DNA from 4 places in the Acidovorax sp. FG48 genome. Region 1 is predicted to be linked to each of the others. Evidence: predicted binding sites of a transcription regulator. Region 1 holds the regulator's gene; each other region holds the start of a gene.
What was found. Region 1 encodes sigma-54, which starts transcription at its own class of promoters, with help from an activator protein. Its sites were predicted from a motif close to TGGCANGNAANCTGCTTT; they were not measured.
Positions count from the first base shown of each region.

Region 2: a site for sigma-54 is predicted at 1,366-1,383, ahead of ACODSU_RS17435 (ammonium transporter). Genes of this name have one in related genera too.
Region 3: a site for sigma-54 is predicted at 2,126-2,143, ahead of ACODSU_RS02885 (TorF family putative porin). Genes of this name have one in related genera too.
Region 4: a site for sigma-54 is predicted at 2,132-2,149, ahead of nirB (nitrite reductase large subunit NirB). Genes of this name have one in related genera too.

Region 1 is NZ_JBMDJH010000016.1:18,372-23,903, forward strand. Features, by position in the region: gene ACODSU_RS19045 (SPOR domain-containing protein) at 1-601, shown strand, start outside; gene ACODSU_RS19050 (thiol:disulfide interchange protein DsbA/DsbL) at 694-1,350, shown strand; gene lptA (lipopolysaccharide transport periplasmic protein LptA) at 1,458-2,117, shown strand; gene lptB (LPS export ABC transporter ATP-binding protein) at 2,174-2,935, shown strand; gene ACODSU_RS19065 (RNA polymerase factor sigma-54) at 2,935-4,533, shown strand; gene ACODSU_RS19070 (acyl-CoA thioesterase) at 4,614-5,096, shown strand; gene ACODSU_RS19075 (THUMP domain-containing class I SAM-dependent RNA methyltransferase) at 5,093-5,532, shown strand, end outside.
Region 2 is NZ_JBMDJH010000013.1:25,725-31,256, reverse strand. Features, by position in the region: gene ACODSU_RS17440 (PA0069 family radical SAM protein) at 1-1,247, opposite strand, end outside; gene ACODSU_RS17435 (ammonium transporter) at 1,454-2,656, shown strand; gene ACODSU_RS17430 (phospholipase D family protein) at 2,817-4,721, shown strand; gene ACODSU_RS17425 (tRNA dihydrouridine synthase) at 4,727-5,532, opposite strand, start outside.
Region 3 is NZ_JBMDJH010000001.1:621,697-627,228, reverse strand. Features, by position in the region: gene ACODSU_RS02895 (ammonium transporter) at 1-960, opposite strand, end outside; gene glnK (P-II family nitrogen regulator) at 997-1,335, opposite strand; gene ACODSU_RS02885 (TorF family putative porin) at 1,379-2,089, opposite strand; gene ACODSU_RS02880 (YifB family Mg chelatase-like AAA ATPase) at 2,304-3,848, shown strand; gene ACODSU_RS02875 (MarR family winged helix-turn-helix transcriptional regulator) at 4,032-4,529, shown strand; gene ACODSU_RS02870 (SHOCT domain-containing protein) at 4,698-5,447, opposite strand.
Region 4 is NZ_JBMDJH010000028.1:43,485-49,016, reverse strand. Features, by position in the region: gene nirB (nitrite reductase large subunit NirB) at 1-1,958, opposite strand, end outside; gene ACODSU_RS23805 (bifunctional protein-serine/threonine kinase/phosphatase) at 2,292-4,049, shown strand; gene ACODSU_RS23800 (MFS transporter) at 4,163-5,377, opposite strand.

The sequences.
Region 1 (5,532 bases):
GGGCCTGGGCGCGGCGCTGGCCGTGGCCGTGTACGTGACCAAGGTGCCGGTGCCGTTCCTGAACAAGGGCAACGGCCGCGGCGCGGACATGGACGCTGCGGAGTCCCAGAAGAACAAGAACTGGGACCCGAACTCGCCGCTGTATGGCAAGAACCCGGCCCGCCCCGCGGCGCCCCCGGTGGCCGCGGCTGCGTCAGCCCCTGCATCGGCACCGGCGCCCGAGGTGCGCGCCGCCGCATCGGCCGCCAAGCCTGCCGCGAGCAAGCCAGACGCCAAAGCCGAGGCCAAGGCAGAGAGCAAGCCGGGCGCAGACCCGCTGGGCGACTTGGCCGTGGCCAAGGCAGCCGCCAAGGGCAGCGTGGACCCGTTTGACTACTTTGTGCAGGCTGGTGCCTTCCGCACCCAGGCCGACGCCGACGCCCAGCGCGCCAAGCTGGCCATGCTGGGCTGGGAGGCCCGGGTGAGCGAGCGTGAGCAAAATGGCCGGGCGGTGTTCCGGGTGCGCATCGGCCCCTTCACCAAACGGGACGATGCCGAGGTGCTCAAAGAGAAACTCGACGGCGCCGGGCTGGAATCGGCGCTCGTGCGCGTGCAGCGCTGAAGCGCTTGCAAAAACGGCGCCACCGCCAGGGCTGAACTTTTTGTAAAGGGATGTCTCACATCCCGCATACCTGAACCAGGAGAGTCTTTGTCATGAAACGCCGTGAGTTTTCTTTGTCCGCCGCCTCGGCGGTTGCCGCTTCTGCCCTGACGCTGCCAGTGGCCAACCCTGCCATGGCGCAAGCCCGCCAGTTCAAGGAGGGCAAGGACTTCAAGCGGCTGGACAAGCCCGTCGCCCCAGACGCCCCCGCTGGCAAGGTCGATGTGATCGAGTTCTTCTGGTACAGCTGCCCCCACTGCAACGCCTTCGAGCCCACGCTGGACGCCTGGGTCAAGGCCGCGCCCAAGGACCTCTCCATCCGCCGTGTGCCCGTGGCATTCAACGCCAGCTTCGTGCCCCAGCAAAAGCTGTTCTATACGCTTGAAGGCATGGGCAAGCTCGAAGCCCTGCACGCCAAGGTCTTCCGTGCCATCCACGTGGAAAAGGCCAAGCTCGCCAAGGACGACGAAATCCTGGCCTGGGTGACCCAGCAGGGCGTGGATGCGGCCAAGTTCAAGGAGGTCTACGGCTCCTTCAGCGTGGCCAACCAGGTGCGTCGCGCCTCGCAGCTGCAAGATTCGTACGGTGTTGAGGGCGTGCCTTCCATGGGTGTGGCGGGCAAGTACTACACCGACGGCACGATGGCCGGCAGCATGCAGACCGTGTTGCAGGTGGTCGAATACCTGGCGGCCACGGCACGCAAAGCCTGACGATCTGCCGACCCTGTCGGCAAGTTGTCCGAAAGGCCCGCGGATGCGGGCTTTTTTTCGGGGTGGGTACCATCGGATGGCTACAATCATTGCAAGATTCGTGCCCTATGACCCACCGCCTACTCCCCTTCCTTGTGCTCGCAGCCCTGACCGGCCTTGCGGGCATGGCACATGCCGAAAAGGCAGACCGTGCCAAGCCCATGAACATCGAGGCCGACGCCTTGCGGCACGATGAACTCAAGCAGACCAGCGTGTTCTCGGGCCGCGTGGTGATGACCAAGGGCACCATCGTGCTGCGCGGCGCGCGGCTGGATGTGCGCCAGGACGCTGACGGCTACCAGTACGGCGTGGTCACGGCCGAGGCAGGCAAACGAGCGTTCTTCCGCCAGAAGCGCGACACCGTGGCGGGGGCGCCGGACGAGTTCATCGAAGGCGAAAGCGAAGTCATCGAATACGACGGCAAGGCCGACAACGTGCGCTTCATCACCCGCGCCGAACTGCGCCGCTACCGTGGGTCGGTGCTGAACGATGAGATCACCGGCGCCGTGATCGTCTACAACAACCTCACCGACGTGTTCACCGTCGATGGCCAGAAGGCGCCTGCGTCTTCGGCTGCGGTCGGCGACACCCCTGCGCCCGGTGGCCGTGTGCGTGCCGTGCTGGCACCCAAGGACCCGCCGCCTGGCGCAGCAGCCCCCGCCAAGGCGCCCGAGTCGCCCGCACCGGCGCTGCGCCCCAGCAACACCCTTGGCGGTGGCGCCAAGTGAGCGGGCCCGTGGTGAGTACTGGTCCCGAGACCCCGGCGACCCCTGCGAACAGCCGTCTGGGGCCTGATTCGCAGTCGGGCAGCCGCCTGGAGGTGCAGCACCTGGCCAAGTCCTATGGCAGCCGCAAGGTCGTCAAGGACGTGTCCCTGGAGGTGCAAAAAGGCGAAGTCGTGGGTTTGCTGGGCCCCAATGGCGCGGGCAAGACCACTTCGTTCTACATGATCGTGGGCTTGGTACGCAGCGATGCGGGTGACATCCGTATCGACGGCCAGTCCGTGGCCCACATGCCCATCCATCGCCGGTCGCGCCTGGGGCTGTCGTACCTGCCGCAAGAAGCCTCCATCTTCCGCAAGCTCACCGTCGAAGAAAACGTGCGCGCCGTGCTGGAACTGCAGCGCGCCGATGACGGCCAGCCGCTGTCGCGCGATGCCATCGAAGAGCGCCTGACGGCCCTGCTGCAAGAGCTGCGCGTGGACCACCTGAGGGCTTCACCTGCCCTGGCGCTGTCGGGCGGCGAGCGCCGCCGCGTCGAGATTGCCCGTGCCTTGGCCACCCAGCCGCGTTTCATCCTGCTGGACGAGCCCTTTGCGGGCATCGACCCCATCGCAGTGATCGAGATCCAGCGCATCATTGGCTTCCTCAAGGCACGCGGTATTGGTGTGCTCATCACCGACCACAACGTGCGCGAGACGCTGGGCATCTGCGACCACGCCTTCATCATCAGCGACGGCCGCGTGCTGGCGCAGGGCACGCCCTCCGAGATCGTGGACAACGCAGAAGTGCGACGGGTGTACCTGGGCGAACACTTCCGCATGTGATGAAGCCTGGACTGTCGCTGCGCGTCTCGCAGCATCTCGCATTGACCCCCCAGCTCCAGCAGTCCATCCGGCTGCTGCAGTTGTCCACGCTCGAACTGTCGCAGGAAGTCGAGCAGATGCTCGACGAAAACCCGTTCCTCGAACGCAATGCCGACGAAGCCCCGCGCGAGGAATTTGGCCTGGAAGCCGCCGACACGCCGGCACAGGCCGACGACTACAGCGCCGATGATGCTATGTTTTCAGGAGCTTCCAGCGTAAGCAGCACCAGCACTGAAAGCCAAAACGATGCTGAAATCTCCGGTGGGGGCTCGGACGAACCCGACTGGAGCGGCGACGGCACCGTCGAGATGGCGCCCAACGATGCCGAGTGGGGCGGCGACGCCCCGGCACGCACCCGCAACGACGCGGAAGGCGACGAGGCCGATGCCACCGAGCTGGCCCGCTCGCACGAATCGCTGACGGCCTTTTTGCACCGCCAGGCGCTGTCGCTGCGCCTGTCCGAAGTGGACACGGCCGCGCTGCGTTTCCTCATCGAATCGCTGAACGACGACGGCTACCTCGAAGAGCCGCTGGAAGAACTCGCCATCAGCCTCGCCGGGCCCGACGACCTGGAACAGATCGAAGAGCTGGTGCACCGCTTCACGGTGGCCCAGCGCCTGCTGCAAAGCCTGGAACCTGTGGGCGTGGGCGCGCGCAATCTGTCCGAATGCCTGACGCTGCAGCTCGCGGCGTTGGCGGCCGACGAAGACAGCGACGCCGACCCCGAGACCGTGCAGACCGCTCTGCGCATCTGCCAGCAGCCGCTGGAGATGCTGGCCCGCCGCGACATCCGCCGCCTGACGCAGCTGTGCAGCGAAGGTGGCGTGGCTGGAGAAGAGCGCACCCGCGCTGCCATGGCACTCATCGCCCGCCTGGAACCGCGCCCCGGCCGCAAGTTTGCCGACGTGGAGCGCAACATCATCGTGCCCGACGTCATCGTGCGCAAAGCCGGTCGCGCCAATGGCAGTGGCCAGCAGAACTTCATCGTGCAGCTCAACCCCGACGTGATGCCCCGCCTGCGCGTGCACGACATCTACGCAGGCGCCCTGCGCGGCCACAAGGGCGGCGAAGGCCACCAGGGCATGCAGCAGCGCTTGCAGGAGGCGCGCTGGTTCATCAAGAACATCCAGCAGCGCTTTGACACCATCCTGCGCGTCTCGCGCGCCATCGTTGAGCGGCAAAAGAACTTTTTCACCCACGGCGAACTGGCCATGCGCCCGCTGGTGCTGCGCGACATTGCCGACGAACTGGGCCTGCACGAGTCCACCATCAGCCGCGTCACCACCGCCAAGTACATGGCCACGCCGATTGGCACCTACGAGCTGAAGTACTTCTTTGGCTCCGGCCTGGGCACCGAAACGGGCGGCAACGCCTCCAGTACGGCGGTGCGCGCGTTGATCAAGCAGTTCGTGTCGGCGGAGAACCCGGCCAAGCCGCTGTCCGACAGCCAGATTGCCGAGATGCTCAAGGAGCAGGGCATCGAATGCGCACGCCGCACGGTGGCCAAGTACCGCGAGGCGCTCAAGATCGCGCCAGCGAATCTGCGCAAGGCTTTGTAGACGCGCGGCAGGTGGCGCTCTGCCCGCCAGCGCCGCCGTAGTCTTTTCTGTTGTTTCCGCATTACCCACCGCAGCCCACCATGGCCCGCATCGTCTTTGACCTTCCCCCGCACTTCGGCTTTGCCACCGAACTGCAGATCTACATCAGCCACGTGAACCAGGGCGGGCACCTGGACAACGCGCAACTGCTCAGCCTGGTGTCTGAGGCGCGCGTGCGCTTTTTCCAGTCGCTGGGATACCCGGAGGCCGATGTGGGCGGCCTGTCCATCGTGGTGGGCGACATCGTGGCGCAGTACAAGTCCGAAGGCTTCCACGGCGAAACCATGCGCGTGGAGATGGCGCCTGCGGACTTCAACCGCTACGGCTTCGACCTGGTGTTCTGCATGACCGAAAAAGCCTCGGGCCGCGAAGTAGCGCGCGGCAAGATCGGCATCGTTTTCATCGGCAAGGCCAGCCGCAAGGTCGCCCCTATCCCCGACTCCATCCGCCAGCTGCTGCTGGCCCGCGCGGGGGCGCCCGGTTCCCCCGCCGTGCCCGAGCGCGTATCCTCCCCATCGACATGAACCAACTCCAACTTTTCCTCCCTTGCGCCGCGGGCGTCGAGGGCTTTCTGGCCGACGAGGTGCATGGCATCACAGGCCTCACGGGGCAAGACCTGCTGGTGGGGCGGGGCGGCGTGCTGCTGCGCGCCTCGTGGCGCCAGGCCATGCAGCTCAACCTGCACAGCCGCCTGGCCCAGCGCGTGCTGGTGCAGCTGGCGCACCGTCCTTACCGTTCTGAAAACGACCTCTACAACATGGCCAGCGATGTGGCTTGGGAGATCTGGTTCACCACGCGCCAGACCTTCAAGGTCGAAGTGACGGCCCAGCACAGCCCGCTGCAGAGCCTGAACTTCGCAGGCCTCAAGGTGAAAGATGCCGTGGCCGACCGCTTCCGCCACAAGAGCGGCGTGCGCCCCGATGTGAACACCCAGTGGCCCGACGTGCGCATCCACCTGCA
Region 2 (5,532 bases), on a different contig from region 1:
AAGCTGCCCTGCCCGCGCAACAGCCCCGGCCTGAACTCGCCCAGGTCCAGGCCCTCACGCTCGCGGTTGAGCCCCAGGCGACGGCAGGTGTTGGCAAAGCGCTGGCGCAGCAAATCGGCCCACAGCCCGCTGCCCTTCATGCGCGTGGCGAAGTCGCTGTCATAGGTCTTGCCGGCAGCGCGCTGCGCTTCGGTGAGGTGGTGCAGGTCTTGCACCCGTGCCATGACGCGCGCTGCACGCTGCGGGTAATGCACCGTGAGCCATTCCCGAAACAGCGCATCCAGCTCCCAGGGTAGGCGCAGCACGGTGTAGAAGGCGGTGCGCGCACCGGCGTCGCGCGCGGCCTCCAGTACCTGCTCCATGTCTTCGGTGATGAAGGGAATCTGCGGCGCCACGCTCACGCCCACCGGCACTCCCGCCTCGGCCAGGGCACGTATGGTGCGCAGCCGCCGGTGGGGTGCGGCAGCACGGGGCTCCATGCGGCGGGCCAGTGTGGCGTCTAGCGTGGTGATGGTGACGTACACCGCCGCCAGGCGCTGTGCGGCCAGCGGGGCGAGCAGGTCCAGGTCGCGCTCCACTCCGCTGGATTTGGTGATCAGCGAAAACGGGTGGCGCGCCTCGCGCATCACTTCGATCACGCTGCGCGTGAGCTTCAGGTCGCGCTCTACAGGCTGGTAGCAGTCGGTGGCCGAGCCGATATTGAGCAGGCGCGGCACATAGCGTGGCTGCGCAAGCTCCTGGCGCAGCACCTGCGCAATGTTGTGCTTGGCCACGATCTGCGTCTCAAAGTCGAGCCCGGGCGAAAAATTGAGGTAGCTGTGCGTGGGCCGCGCGTAGCAGTAGATGCAGCCATGCTCGCAGCCCCGGTAGGGATTGACCGATAGCTCAAAGAAGATGTCGGGCGAGTCGTTGGCGCACAGGGCACTGCGCGCGGTCTCGAAATGCACGCGGGTGGCGGGGGACGGACGGATCTCGCCATCGCCCTCGTCGCACGCAGCAGGCCCGCCCGGCGCCCCTGTGTCCCATTCATCTTCGCCCTCCTGGCATCCATGGCCCGGGGCCAAGCCGTCCGCATTGCCAGTTGCCCTGACAGGGCTCCACCCGTCATCTGCGGGCTCGCGCTGGTCTTTGGCAAACCGGTGCGCCATGGCCGTCGCCGCCCCTCGACCGCGAATGGCTTGCAGCGGAACGCGGATTTCCTGCGGCTCTTCGGGCAGGTCATCTTCGGGAGTGGGTAGGAGGCCCATAGCGAGCAGGGGTGGATTTGGCGCCAAAAAAGCTGTTCATTTATACAGTATTTTAAACACCCATTTTTTTCCTCACGCCATCAAGCCCCAAATCAGTGCGAAACCTTGCACCAACTCTTGGCGCGCTTCTTGCTTCAACTTGGTGCAAATCTGTGGCGCATTACGAAAACGCACCAGAGTCGATCAATCACTATCGCGAGGACGTTATGGAAGCACTCAAACAGGGCACGGATGCCTTGTTCATCTTGCTCGGGGCGATCATGGTGTTGGCCATGCACGCCGGGTTTGCGTTTCTGGAGCTGGGCACGGTCCGCAAAAAGAACCAGGTGAATGCGCTGGTCAAGATCCTGGTGGACTTTTCGGTGTCTACGGTGGTCTATTTCGTCGTCGGCTACACCGTGGCCTACGGCACGCATTTTTTCGTCGGCGCAGAGTCGCTGGTGCAGCTCAGCGGGTATGCGCTGGTCAAGTTCTTCTTCCTGCTCACGTTCGCAGCCGCCATTCCGGCCATCGTGTCGGGCGGCATTGCAGAACGCGCCAAGTTCTGGCCGCAACTGATGGCAACGGCCGTCATCGTCGGTTTTGTGTACCCGTTTTTTGAGGGCATCGCCTGGAACCAGCATTTTGGTGTGCAGGGCTGGATCAAAGCCGTGACGGGGGAGGAGTTTCACGACTTTGCCGGCTCGGTGGTGGTGCACGCCATGGGCGGCTGGATTGCCCTGCCAGCAGTGATCCTGCTGGGCTCCCGCGCCAACCGCTACCGCAAGGATGGCGCAATCTCGGCCCACCCGCCATCGAACATTCCGTTCCTGGCGCTGGGCGCCTGGATCTTGGTGGTGGGCTGGTTCGGCTTCAATGTGATGAGCGCGCAGTCCGTGGACAAGCTCTCGGGCCTGGTCGCCGTGAACTCGCTGATGGCCATGGTGGGCGGCACGCTCGCCGCCCTGGTGCTGGGCAAGAACGACCCCGGCTTTGTGCACAACGGCCCCCTGGCCGGTCTGGTGGCCGTGTGTGCGGGTTCGGACCTCATGCACCCGCTGGGTGCGCTGGTGGTGGGCGCGGTGGCCGGGGCCATCTTTGTGCTGATGTTCACCTTGACACAGAACAAATGGAAGATCGACGACGTGCTCGGCGTATGGCCGCTGCACGGGCTGTGCGGCACCTGGGGCGGGCTGGCTGCGGGCCTCTTTGGCAGCAAGGCATTGGGCGGTCTGGGCGGGGTGAGCCTGTCGGCCCAGCTCATCGGCACGGGCCTGGGCGTGGTATGGGCCCTGATCGGCGGCGTGGTGGTGTACGGCATCCTCAAGCAGACGGTGGGCATCCGGCTGACGCAGGAAGAAGAGTTTGACGGCGCCGACCTGAGCATCCACAAGATCAGCGCCACACCCGACCGCGAAGTGAGCTGGTAGCCCAGCCCACTGGCGACGGCCTGGGTCCGGCGCGGGACCCGGCGTGGGGCCTGATACGGGTCCAAGCCTTCGCCTTGGCGCGCTGTCTGACAGCGGATGGACCGGCGCGCGGCTATACCTGAGCCCTGCGCCCTAGCGGCTCCACGGTCACAATCGCGCCATGCTGTCTTCGCCCCCCTTGTCCCTCACCCAGCCCCAGTCGGCCCGCCCCGGCTGGCTGGGCATGGTCGTGCTGCTGGTCACCCTGGCTCTGGCGGGATGCGCAGGCCTGCCCAAGGAGGTGGACCGCCCGGTGTCGGTTGCTCTGGCGGCTCCCGGCGACACTCCACTGGGCAAACTGGTCGCCGCACGCAGGGCCGCCGAGGGGGCACGGCATGCCTCAGGGTTTGCACTGCTCAGCGGCCCGCAGGCCGCCTACAGCAGCCGCCTGGCCCTGGTGGACGCCGCCCAGAAAACCCTGGACCTTCAGTACTACGCCATCCATGCAGACGCCAGCAGCGAGCGCCTGCTGCTCAGCGTGATGGCAGCGGCCCAGCGCGGTGTAAGGGTGCGCGTGCTGCTGGACGACTTTCACAGCACTGGGCGCGACGCGCAGGTGATGCGGCTGGCGTTTGTGCCCAACATCGAGATGCGCATGTTCAACCCCGTGACGGGGGCCCGGGGGTCGCCCATCGGCCGCATGCTGAGCCTGCTGGGCGACTTCTCGCGCGTGCAGCAGCGCATGCACAACAAGCTGTTCATTGCCGACAACGCCATGGCCGTCACCGGGGGGCGCAACCTGGGCGATGCCTACTTCGGCAACGCCGATTCGGGCAACTTTGTGGACCTGGACGTGCTGGCCGCAGGCCCCATCGTGCAGGACCTCTCGCGCAGCTTTGACAGCTACTGGAACAACGAACGCGCCTACCCGGTGCAGTCGCTTATCACCCAGAGCGAACTCGACCACTTGCGCGACAGCATCCGAGTGGCCGACGAAGGGCGGAGGCGCCGTGTCGCAGGCCAGGGTGGCACCACGGCCCCCGACCGCTCACCGCCCGACATGGGGCCCGGCACCACCGCTGCGCAGCGGGCGCGCATCTGGAACTACGAGCCCATGGACCTGGAGCGCACGCCCTTTGTCTGGGCGGCAGCGGCGGTGCTGGTAGACCAGCCCGCCAAGATCCCTGCGGACAGCGCAGCGGCAGGCAGCGTGCCCAACGGGGCCGCCCCGGCAGTGTCCCCAGCACCACCCAGTCCTACCGCGAGCACCACAGCAGGGGTACCCGGCAACCTGAGCAGCCCCAGCAGTCCCAAGGCCGCTGCCGCCGCGCTGGTGTCGGGCTCCCGCAAAGTAGCGGCGGCAGACAGTCCACCGAGCCCCCTGCCCCGCGCCGGCACGGAGACCAACGAGGCGCAGACCGATACAGTGGTGGATGGCCTTCTGCAGCTCATGGCCCAGGCGCGGCGCGACCTGCTCATCATCTCGCCCTACTTTGTGCCCGGGCCGGACATGGAGGCCGCCTTTGCCGCTGCGCGCGCACGCGGCGTGCGGGTGCGGGTGCTGACCAATTCGCTGGCCTCCAACGACGCGCCCATTGCACACGCCGGCTACGCCCGCCACCGGCCGCAGCTGCTGGCCATGGGGGTGGAGCTGTACGAGATGCACAGCGAGTTGCCCGGCGTGCTGCGAGGGGCGCTGGGCGTGTCGGGCAGCATGGGCAACCACAGCGCGGGCGTCGTGGGTTCGCAAGGCGGATCGCGCGCCATGCTGCACTCCAAGCTGCTGATCGTGGACGGCCGCTTGCTGGTCGTGGGGTCGATGAACCTGGACATGCGTTCACAGCGGCAGAACACCGAGGTGGCACTGCTGATTCGCAGCACGGAGCTGTCTCGCCGGGCCACCACGCAGATTGACACGGCACTGAAAGAATCCGCCTGGCAGGTGCAGACCACCGACCAGGGCCTGCGCTGGCGCGCCCCCGAGGGCAGCGGGCTGCCCGACGCCACCACCGAGCCCGACGCCAGCGCCCCCCTGCGGCTGATGCTGCAGCTGCTGGGACCGCTGGCCCCGGACCACCTGCTGTAGCCGGTTTAAGCCCCAGCCCCTTGGGCGCAGCCCGCTCGGGCCTGCAGCTCTGCCACCCACACGGTGATGGCCCGCTGGTCCGTCATGGTGCGCACATGCTGGTAGGCCACCTCTGCCTCGGCAAACCGGCGGCGCAGCAGGTTGAGCCATTGCTTGAGCCGCCCCGCACGCTGGCGCGGCTCCAGGTCGTCACACACCAGCTGCCAAAAGGCGGCCAGGTGTGGCACCAGATCGGCCCACGCCACGGTGTCCGAGTCCGGACGCCCGGCATCAGCAGCGCGAATGGCGCGTGCCAGGCCGGGGTCCGCCACAATGCCGCGCCCCAGCATCAGCGCGTCGCAGCCCGACACCGCGCGGCAGCGCTGCGCGTCGGCCACCGTCCAGATCTCGCCATTGGCCACCACCGGAATGGAGACCGCCGCGCGGATGGTGGGAATGTGCTCCCAGTACGCCGGTGGGCGGTAGCCGTCGGCCTTGGTGCGCGCGTGCACCACCAACTCAGCCGCGCCGCCCGCCTGCATGGCCTGGGCACATTCGCGCATCAACCCCGTATCGTTGAAGCCCAGGCGCATCTTGGCCGACACCGGCAGGTGCGCGGGCACAGCGCGGCGCACGGCACCCACTACGGCCGCGATGCGCTCGGGTTCCTGCAAAAGCGCAGCGCCACCACCATGGCGGTTGACCACCTTGGCCGGGCAGCCAAAGTTTAGGTCGATACCCTCAGGGCCCAGTGCTGCCAGGCGCGCAGCATTCTCGGCCATGCTGACCGGGTCAGAGCCCAGCAACTGCGCCCGCACGGGCACACCGGCCA
Region 3 (5,532 bases), on a different contig from region 1:
ACCAGCGATCCACGACAGCGTGGCGGCGGCAGTGGCCAGCACGGTGTTCACAAAAGCCAGGCCCGCGTTGGCATTGGCAGCACCGGCAGAGCCAGCGTTGAAGCCGAACCAGCCCACCCACAGCAGCGAGGCGCCCACCATGGTCAGTGTCAGGCTGTGGGGTGTCATGGCTTCCTTGCCGAAGCCGATGCGCTTGCCCACCATGTATGCACCCACCAGGCCAGCGATACCGGCGTTGATGTGCACCACGGTGCCACCCGCAAAGTCCAGAGCACCGTCAGCACCCAGCAGACCGCCGCCCCACACGATGTGGGCCATGGGCACGTAGCTGAAGGTGAACCACAGCACCGAGAAGATCAGCACGGCAGCGAACTTGATGCGCTCGGCGAACGAGCCCACGATCAGTGCCACAGTGATGGCGGCAAACGTGCCCTGGAACGCGAAGAACACGTACTCAGGAATCGTGGTCAGGGCGCCGAAGGTCTCCTGGGTCACGCCCTTGAGGAAGATCTTGTCGAAGCCGCCGAAGAACTTGCCCTCGCCCGAGAACGCCAGGCTGTAGCCATAGATGGCCCACAGCAGCGAGATCAGCGAGAACACCACGAAGACCTGCATCAGCACCGACAGCATGTTCTTGCTGCGGCCCAGGCCGCCGTAGAACAGGGCCAGGCCAGGGATGGTCATCAGGATCACGAGCAGCGTGGAGGTCAGCATCCAGGCGGTGTCGCCGGAATCGACCTTGGGCGCTGGGGCCGCAGGGGCTGCCGGCGCGGCGGCGGCTTCTGCGGCAGGCGCGGCAGCGGCTGCGGGAGCTGCAGGTGCAGCAGCATCAGCGGCCGGTGCTGCAGCAGCGGGGGCTGCGGCGGCGGGCTCGGTGGCGGCAGGCGCCTGGGCCATGGACAGGTTGCCCATGGTCAGCAGACCGAGCCCCAGAATGAAGGAAGCAAGCAGTTTTTTCATGGCGTTTCTCTTCTTGGATGGGATGCGGCCTCGCCCTTACAGGGCTTCCTTGCCGGTTTCGCCAGTGCGGATGCGCACCACCTGCTCCAGGTGGGTCACGAAAATCTTGCCGTCACCGATCTTGCCGGTGCGCGCTGCGGTCTCGATGGACTCGATCACGCGGTCCACCAGGTCGTCGGCCACAGCGGCCTCGATCTTGACCTTGGGGAGAAAGTCCACCACGTACTCTGCACCGCGGTACAGCTCGGTGTGGCCCTTTTGGCGGCCAAAGCCTTTGACTTCGGTCACCGTGATGCCTTGCACGCCGATGTCGGAGAGCGCTTCGCGCACTTCGTCGAGCTTGAAGGGCTTGATGATGGCTGTCACCATTTTCATTTTCAGATCCTCCGGAATGGGCGCCACCGGCGCCCATTGAGACTTACAGGGTTTTGGTGAGCGTGACGATCACGCGCGACTTGTTGACCGGGCCGTAGAAGGCCTTCTTGGTGGCGCCGACCACGGCAGCGCCGAGGGACACGCCGCCGCCGAAGTCGTACGAACCGCCCAGGCTGTAATCCATGAAGTTGGGGGCGGTGATGTCACCACCAAAGCGGGTGAAACCGACCGATGCCTTCAGCGTGGTGCTGGGGGCCACTTCCTGGGCAAACGCCAGGTTCAGGTAGCCGGTGTTGCGGCCTTTCATGCCAGGACCTGCGTAGGCGAAGTAGTCCTTGGACAGGGTGTGCGAGTACTTGGCCGTCACGGGGCCGAAGGTGGCAGCGCCATAGACTTCGGTGGTGTTGCCCGCGCTGTTGCCGGGGTAGATGTAGGTCAGCAGACCCACATCCAGGTCCACGCCGCCAGCCTTGAACTTGTAGCCGCCGTACAGGTCGGATTCGAGCGAGTTGCCGGACAGCCAGTCCACGCTGGAGTTCCAGTTGCCCACGTAGAAGCCGGTCTCGCCGAAGGTGTAGTCAAAGCCGCCTTGCAGTGCGGGCTTGACGGTCTTGACCTTGGACGTGTCCTGGTCCTGGCCGCGGAACTTGTAGTTCGTGGTCAGGCTGACGTTGGCGGTGAGCTGGGCGCTGGCCAGCATGGGAAGGGTTGCAACAAGGGCAACGCCCAGGGTCTTGATGATGGCGCGGGTCATGTTTCCTCCGGTTGGACAAAGTAGGGACAAGCGCTTTAAGCACGGACCGTGCCACGCCAAGGTGCACAGGGCGCCGCACGGTTGCGTTGCGTTACAACAATCCCCAGTACAGTGGCGGTGACCGCGCCCGGAGCGCCGCACTCAACTGGTGCAGACGCCCCGCAGGCCGCGCTAAAAACCTACAAAACGCACCCATCTGGGGAGAAATCGCTTCATGAGTCTTGCTTTGGTGCAAAGCCGCGCCCTTCTGGGGCTGCAGGCGCCTGCAGTCACCGTCGAAGTGCATCTGGCCAACGGTTTGCCCAGCTTCACCCTGGTCGGGCTGGCCGAGGTGGAGGTGAAAGAAGCCCGCGAGCGTGTGCGCTCGGCACTGCAGAACGCGGGGCTGGAGTTCCCGACCAATAAGCGCATTACCGTCAACCTGGCCCCCGCCGATCTGCCCAAGGACTCGGGTCGCTTTGACCTGCCCATCGCCCTGGGCATCCTCGCCGCCAGCGGGCAGGTGGACGCCAGCCGCCTGGCGGGCTACGAGTTTGCGGGCGAGCTGTCGCTGTCGGGCGAGTTGCGCCCCGTGCGCGGTGCGCTGGCCACCAGCCTGGCGCTGCAGACGCAGCAGATCGACGCCCAGCTGGTGCTGCCCCCCGGCAGCGCCGAAGAAGCCGCCCTGGTGCCCGCCGCGCGCGTGGTGCGTGCCCGCCACCTGCTGGACGTGGTGCGCGCGTTCCTGCCACCCGGCAGCACGGCCGGTGGCGATGCCGACGTGGCCAACGACGGCTGGACGCGCCTGCAGGCCACCGCGCTCGCCGCCAGCACCACCGGGCCCGACATGGCCGATGTGAAGGGCCAGGCAGGCGCCAAGCGCGCGCTGGAGATTGCAGCGGCTGGCGGCCACAGCGTGCTGATGGCCGGGCCACCGGGCTCGGGCAAGTCGATGCTGGCGCAGCGTTTTGCCGGGCTGCTGCCCGCGATGACGGTGGACGAAGCGCTGGAGAGCGCCGCCATTGCCAGTCTGGCAGGGCGCTTTCGGCCCGAGGCTTTTGGCGTGCGCCCTACCGGCCAGCCCCACCACACGGCCAGCGCGGTGGCGCTGGTGGGCGGTGGCTCGCCACCCCGGCCGGGCGAGATTTCGCTGGCCCACCAGGGCGTGCTCTTCCTCGATGAACTCCCCGAGTTCCCCCGCGCTGCACTGGAGGCCCTGCGCGAGCCGCTGGAGACCGGCCACATCACCATCGCCCGGGCGGCGCAACGCGCGGAGTTTCCGGCCCGGTTCCAGATGATTGCGGCGATGAATCCGTGCCCCTGCGGCTTTCTGGGGTCCACCCAGCGCGCCTGCCGCTGCACGCCTGACCAGGTGCACCGCTACCAGGCCAAGCTCAGCGGCCCGCTGCTGGACCGCATCGACCTGCATGTGGAGGTGCCCGCCCTGCCCGCCGAGCAACTGGTGCAGGCGGCTGCGGGCGAGTCCACCGCCAGCATCCGCGCCCGGGTGGAGCAGGCCCGCGCCCTGGCCCTGGCGCGCCAGGGCTGCACCAACCAGGCGCTGCAGGGCCAGGCCATCGACGCCCACCTGCACCTGGATGATGCGGCCGCCAAGTTCCTCAACACCGCTGCCGCGCGCCTGGGCTGGTCGGCCCGCAGCACGCACCGGGCGCTGAAGGTGGCGCGCACCATCGCCGACCTGGCGGGCGTGCCGACCACCGAGGTCAGCCACGTCGCAGAGGCCGTGCAGTACCGCCGCGTGCTGCGCAGCCCGGCGTGAGGGGCGCTGGCGGCGCGGCAAGCACAACCGGGGCGGCGGTGCGGGCAGATATCAAATTGATAGCACCTGGCGCATGTTTCACTAGCGCCTGCGGCTGATTTCGATCAAAAAGAGGGCCCACAGCACCTGCCGGGCGCGGCGTACCGGCCCCTGGAGGCCGGGCGCCCGGCACAATCTCCCCCCATGTCCAGCGTCCGTTCCCCCAAGAAATCCCCCTCGGTTCCCGCCCCCGCAGACACCGCAGCGCCCGCCAGCGAGCCCGTGGACACCGGCTTTTTGCGCACGCTGGTGGGCTACAACACGCGGCGCGCGGCGCTGTCCATCATTGCCGTGTTCATGGAACGCATGGCCGTGTACGACCTGAAGGTGGTGGATTTCTCGGTGCTGTCGCTGGTGGCGCACAACCCGGGCATCACCTCGCGCCAGCTGTGCGCCACGCTCAGCGTGCTGCCGCCCAACATGGTGGGCTTGATTGCGGCGCTGGAACGGCGCGGCCTGATCGAGCGCCGCCCACACCCCAGCGACGGGCGTGCCATGGGCGTGCACCTGACGCCCGCCGGGGTGGAATTGACCGCGCAGGCCGAGCAGACGGCCGCGCAACTGGAAGAAGACGCCACCAACCGCCTGACGACGGCCGAGCGCAAGACGCTGATCCGGCTGCTGCAGAAGGTGTATGACTGACGTTCGGGCTACTCCAGCTAGGCTGACGGTCGCCAAACAAGTTTGGACTAGTCAGACGACCGCGGCTAAGAGCCGATTCGCGACATGAAAGCCTCTAACAACAGCTTCCCGCAACGCCTGGTACCGCGAACCCGGTACCCAGCAACCCAGGCATCGAGATTCCCCGGTCTATTGACTTGCAAGAATCTCTCGCTGCTTAGATTCGTACGCTTCCTGGGTAATTAAATTTTCTTCGCGCAGCTTCTTCAGCTCCCTGAGACGTTCAACCACTGATTGTGCAGATGCCCTCGGGGGGAGAGTGGGAGGCTCAACTAGCACTAAAGTTGGAGGAATCGGGGATAACTCTTTAGACACCAAAACAGGCAATAAATTGCCGCCGGTTCCGGGACAGTGTGTGTTTGAAGTCTTCACCTCCCTGATGACTACATCACCCATTCCAAGAATGGTCACTTTGTCGCCTACTCGTAAGCCTTGCCGTACGCACTCAATCGATTCACTCGCGTTAGGCTTGGTTAACGCCGGTTTTGGCCCATGAATGATTGCTGGTGGGTTCTCCGGATTCATCCCGACGCACTTCCTGGCGACTGCGGCTTGTTGAAGGGCCTCTGCCTCACCCTTGAGTCGAGCATATTCAGCTTCCTGCTGCTTTGTACCACCCAAAGCGAAAAGCGCTGGCCAGAAAAGAATTACCCCAACGCCGGCGATCGCACGATCATTGCTGGCCGCTTCGTCAAGCCGACCGCCCAGTTGCTGCAACCTTCCTGTCAATCGTTGTGCCTCTAGTCCAATCTGATAACAGTCGTAGTTTTGAAATTGGACCGGCGAAATGTACGCGGAGGCAATGTCCTTGGAACCGGTGGCGCATCCGGTTACTGCTATCACCGCGGCAAGCAATACCGCAATTTTTTTCTCCATCATTCAACGCTCAGTTAGTTCGGAGTCTTTGTAACAGCAAGTGTCATTCATGTCACTAAATTGACCAGACGTAACAGCTCAGCACGGA
Region 4 (5,532 bases), on a different contig from region 1:
CGGCACCACTCGCTGCCCACGCAGGTCTTTACGGTGCGCAGTGCCTTGGCGTAGGCGTGGCCGCTGGGCATGCCGATGTCCTTCCACACGTTGACCAGGTCTTCCTTCTTCACGCCCAGCAGGTCAATGCGCTGGCCGCCCGTGACCTTGACGGTGGGGATGTTGTACTTGTCCACCGCATCGGCAATGCGGCGCAACTCGTCGGCCGTGGTCTCTCCGCCCCACATGCGCGGGATGACGCTGTAGGTGCCGTCCTTTTGGATGTTGGCGTGGCTGCGCTCGTTGATGGCGCGGCTTTGCGGGTCGTCCTTGGCGTCCTTGGGCCAGGTGCTGATGAGGTAGTAGTTGACGGCAGGGCGGCAGCTGGCGCAGCCGTTGGGCGTCTTCCATTCCATGAACTTGAAAACATCGCCAATGCTCAGCAGCTTGTTGGCACGGATCGCGTCGCGCACCGCCTGGTGTCCGTGGTCGGTGCAGCCGCACATGGCCTTGGTCTTGGGCGTGGCGCTGTAGTCGCCACCGGCGGTGAACATGATGATCTGCTCGACCAAGCCCGTGCACGAGCCGCACGATGCGCTGGCCTTGGTGTGCTTGCGTACTTCATCCAGCGTGAACAGGCCCTTGTCCTTGATGGCCTTGCAGATGGCGCCCTTGGTCACGCCATTGCAGCCGCACACCTCGTCGCTGTCGGCCATGGCCGATGCCTTGCTTTGGCCCTGGTGGCCCACGTCGCCGATGTTGCTCTCGCCAAACATCAGCTTGTCGCGGATGTCGCTCACGCTGCGGCCATCGCGCAGCAGCTTGAAGTACCAGCTGCCGTCCACGGTGTCGCCATACAGGCAGGCGCCCACCAGCTTGTCGTCCTTGATGACCAGCTTCTTGTACACGCCGCCAAAGGGGTCGCTCATCACGATCTCTTCGGTGTTCTCGCCGCCCTGGAAGTCGCCCGCTGAAAAAAGGTCGATGCCTGTCACCTTGAGCTTGGTGGAGGTGAGCGAGCCCTGGTAGCGCCCGATGCCGAACTCGGCCAGATGGTTGGCCAGCACCTTGCCCTGCTCGAACAGCGGGGCTACCAGACCATAGGCAATGCCCCGGTGTGCCGCGCATTCACCCACGGCGTAGATGCGCGCGTCGGTGGTGGTTTGCAGCGTGTCGCTCACCACAATGCCCCGGTTCACGTGCAGGCGCATCTTTTCTGCCAGCGCGGTGTTGGGGCGGATGCCCACTGCCATCACCACCAGGTCGGCGAGCACTTCGGTGCCGTCCTTGAACTTGACGGCGCTCACGCGGCCTTCGGCGTTGCCCACCAGTTCCTGCGTCTGTGCGCCCATCAAGAAGCGCATGCCACGGTCTTCCAGCGACTTCTGCAGCATCTTGCCCGCCACGTCATCGAGCTGGCGCTCCATCAGCGAGGGCATCACGTGCACCACGCTCACGGTCATGCCGCGCTTCATGAGGCCGTTGGCAGCCTCCAGGCCCAGCAGGCCGCCGCCGATGACGACGGCGTGTTTGTACGTGGCGGTTGCGTCGATCATGGCCTGTGTGTCGGCAATGTCGCGGTAGGCCAGCACGCCCTGGAGGTCTTTGCCGGGCACGGGCAGGATGAAGGGGTTGGAGCCCGTGGCCATGATGAGGCGGTCGTACTCGGCGGTGATCACATCACCGTCTTTGCTGGTGGCGGTGACCACGCGGCGCACGCGGTCCACATCGGTCACGGTGAAGCCGGTGTGCAGCGTGATGTGGTTGTCGGCGTACCACTGCCAGTCGTTGAGGATGATCTCGTCAATCGTCTGCTCGCCCGCCAGCACGGGTGACAGCAGAATGCGGTTGTAGTTGGGGTGCGGCTCGGCCCCGAAGACCGTGATGTCATACAGATCGGGGGCAATCTTGAGCAGCTCTTCCAGCGTGCGCACACCGGCCATGCCGTTCCCCACCATCACCAGTTTGAGCTTTTTCATTGTGACTCCGTCGGTTCCATCGCCTGGGCGATGCCAAAAACAAAAAAGGCGTCCACACGATGCAGCTCCGACCTTTCATCGAAACCGCATGTGGGGACGCCTTCGTCCATACAACCCCTTGGTGCGCCGTTGCACCGCTGAATTGCGTGGCCCCGTGGGGCCGTTGCTTTGGGTAAGCAATGGCCGTGCCAGAGTTTGTGCACTGATCTGGGGTGACAGCACAGGGGCCCGCCCTGTGCAGCACGCGTTGGGGGGCGGTAGCCGTGGACCGGGCTGCGCGCAGCGGTGCATGCATGCACCAGCTTGGGAATGGAACCTGCATGGAGCTGGTGCATGAGTTTTGAACTGGACATCGGCCACACCTCGCAAGCTGGGCGTAACGAAGTCAATGAAGACTTTGCCGCCCTGTTGCAAGGGCAGGGGCGCGACCGCGAACGTGGCGCCATTGCAGCCATTGCCGATGGCGTGAGCACCGGAGGCAACGGGCGCGAAGCCGCCCAGACCACGGTGAACACGCTGGTGAACGACTACTTCGCCACGCCCGACACCTGGGACACCACCGTGGCGCTGGACCGCATCCTGAGCGCGCACAACGGCTGGCTCGCGTCGATGAACCGGCGCCGCCAGCCCGCCGTGGGCCTGACCACGCTCACCGCCATCGTGCTGCGCGGCCAGTCGTACACGCTGGCCCATGTGGGTGACACGCGCGCCTATCTGTTGCGGGGCGGCCGGCTGCAACTGCTGACGACCGACCATGTGATGGCGCAGCGCGACTTTGCGCACCAGCTCACCCGCGCCATGGGCCTGGACGACCATGTGGTGGTGGACTACAGCCAGGGCGAACTGCACAGCGGCGACCTGCTGGTGCTGCTGTCCGATGGCGTGCACGGCAGCTTGCCGGAGCGTGAGCTGCGCCAGTTGCTGCGGGCGGACGCGAGCGCCCAGGCACTGAGCGACGAGATCACGCGCGCAGCCCTGCGCCGGGGCAGCACCGACAACGTCACCGCACTGGTGGTGCGGGTGCAGGGGGCGCTGGAGGCCACCTTGCAGGACGAGTCCCGCCGTGCCCTGCAGTTGCCGGTGTTGCCACTGCTCAAGGTGGGCGACCCGGTGGACGGCCTGGTGGTGACCGCGCTGGTGGCCGATAGCGGCGTTCACCGCATCTACCAGGTGCGCGACCCGGCCACCCAGCGGCTGTATGCGCTCAAGACCCTGGTCCCCGCCCGCGCGCATGATGCGCAGGAGCGCGCCACGCTGGCGCACGAAGCCTGGGTGGCCCGGCGCATGCAGTCCGGCCACGCAGCGGTGCATCTGGCGCGCCTGAACACCTGGCCGGCCGAGCAGGGCGGTGCAGGCCCCGGCGCCAGTGCGTTTTATCTGCTCTATGACTGGCATGCGGGGCAGACCCTGGGCCAGCGCCTGCGTGCCCGCCAGCACCTGGGTGTGCCCCAGGTCGTGTCGGTGGTGATGCAGGCGGCGCAAGTGTTGGGATGGCTGCACCGGCAAGGGGTGGTGCACCGCGACATCAAGCCCGACAACCTGCACCTGGGCGACGACGGCGTGCTGCGGGTGCTGGACCTGGGTGTGGCCCTGTCGGGCCGCGAGCCCGAGGCCACGCGCTGCCTGCATGCAGGCACCCCCAGCTACATGAACCCTGAGCAGTGGCCCGGTTACGAGAAGAACGGCGACCCGGCCGGCCAGTTGCCCGATGCGGGCAGCGACCTGTTTGCGCTGGGTGTCACGCTGTACCAGCTGCTGAGCCACGGGCGCCTGCCCTATGGCGAGGTAGTGCAGTACCAGTTGGGTCGCTACCACCGCGACCCGGTGGCGCCCAGCCGCCACCACCCCAGCGTGCCCATCTGGCTGGACCAGATCGCATTGAAGGCCGTGGCCCGCCAGCGCACGCAGCGCTTTGAAACCGCCGAGGAGTTGCTGCTGGCGCTGGAACGGGGTGCGTCACGCCCCTTGTCCGCCCCGGGCCCACAGCCGCTGATGCAACGCGACGCAACGGCGCTGTGGAAGATCGCGTTGGCGGTGAGCGTGCTGGTGAACCTGTTGCTGGTGTACTGGCTGCTGTTTTTGCCTAGGTGAGGCGATTGATTTGCTATTAGAAATATAGCTATCAAGGTATGAGGAAATTCCGCTGGGCGCCTATTTGGCTTGAAATGCGGCAAGGTGCTGCCGCGCCCTAACGGCTACGCCGTTCACGCGCCGCGCGCGCGTCCACCTTTCTCCGCCCACGTGCGGGTCCAGCGGATCTGCATCACCCGCAGCAGCACCAGCATGGCAGCGGCACACGCCGCAATGCCCACAAAGCCCCACAGATAGGTGCCTGTGTACTGGCGTGAAAAGCCCATGCCGTTGGGGATGAGGCCGCCGCCGAGCGCGCCGATCTCACCAATCATCGAGCCCGCCACCGCCGTGGACAGCGGCCAGCGCAGCGGCACCAGCTGGAACAGCGCGCCGTTGCCCGCGCCCAGTGCGGCAAAACACACCAGAAACAGCAGCATCGTCACCGGCAGCGAGTTCTCGGCCAGGCCACACAGCACCATGCTCACGGCGGTGACGGCCAGCACACCCGTGAGCGTGTTGACGCCACCCCAGTGGTCCGACAGCCAGCCGCCCATCACCCGCAGTGCCGCACCCAGAAAGGCCGCCAGCATGGTCAGCTGCCCCGCCTGCACCTTGCTCACGCCAAACTGGTCGTAGAAGTAGCTGGGCAAAAAGGCCGTCAGGCCGATGAAGCCGCCAAACGTCACGGCGTAGATCAGGCTGAACGCCCAGCCGTCTTTCTCGAACAGGCAGGCAATGTGCTCGCGGAACGTTGCGTGGGGAGCGAGGTCGGGTGGCTCCTTGGCATACACCGCCATCACCACGGCGGGCACAGCCACGCTCACGGCGGCAAAGCCATACACCGCCTGCCAGCCAAATTGCTGCGCCAGAGAGGGCGCCAGCAGGGCGGCCACCGCCGTGCCCACATTGCCTGCGCCCACGATGCCCATGGCCAGCCCCTTGAAGCGCGGAGGAAATGAGCCCGATCCCAGCGACAGCGCCACGCCAAAGCTCGCCCCCGCTACGCCCAGCAGAATGCCCAGCGCCAGCAGGTCGTTGAAGGTGTGCACGAACAGGTAGCCATAGCCCATGGCCACAAAGATGCCGGCCATCTCGACCAGCGTGGCGCGCTTGCGCCCGATGTACTGCGCCAGGATGCCCAGCGGAAACCGCATCAGCGCGCCCGCAAAAATGGGGATGGACAGCATCATCCCCATTTGCGTGGGGGAGAGCTGGAAGCTCTCGCGGATGAAAGGCGCCATCGCGCCGTTGATGACCCACACCGCGCACGAAAAACCGAAGTACAGAAACGACGCCCACAGCGTGGGGGCGTGGCCGGATTTGAGGAACTCTCTGAAGTAATGCATGGGTGTGAGTGCAAAGGGCAGGGGGGGCTTGCCCCTTGGCCCGGCCAGAAAACAAAAAGGCGTCCACACGGACCACGCGGGCTGACCAGCCCCAACGCACTCCATGAAGACGCCAACGTCCTGTTCGCCCAATCCGCCATTGCACCGGGCTGACA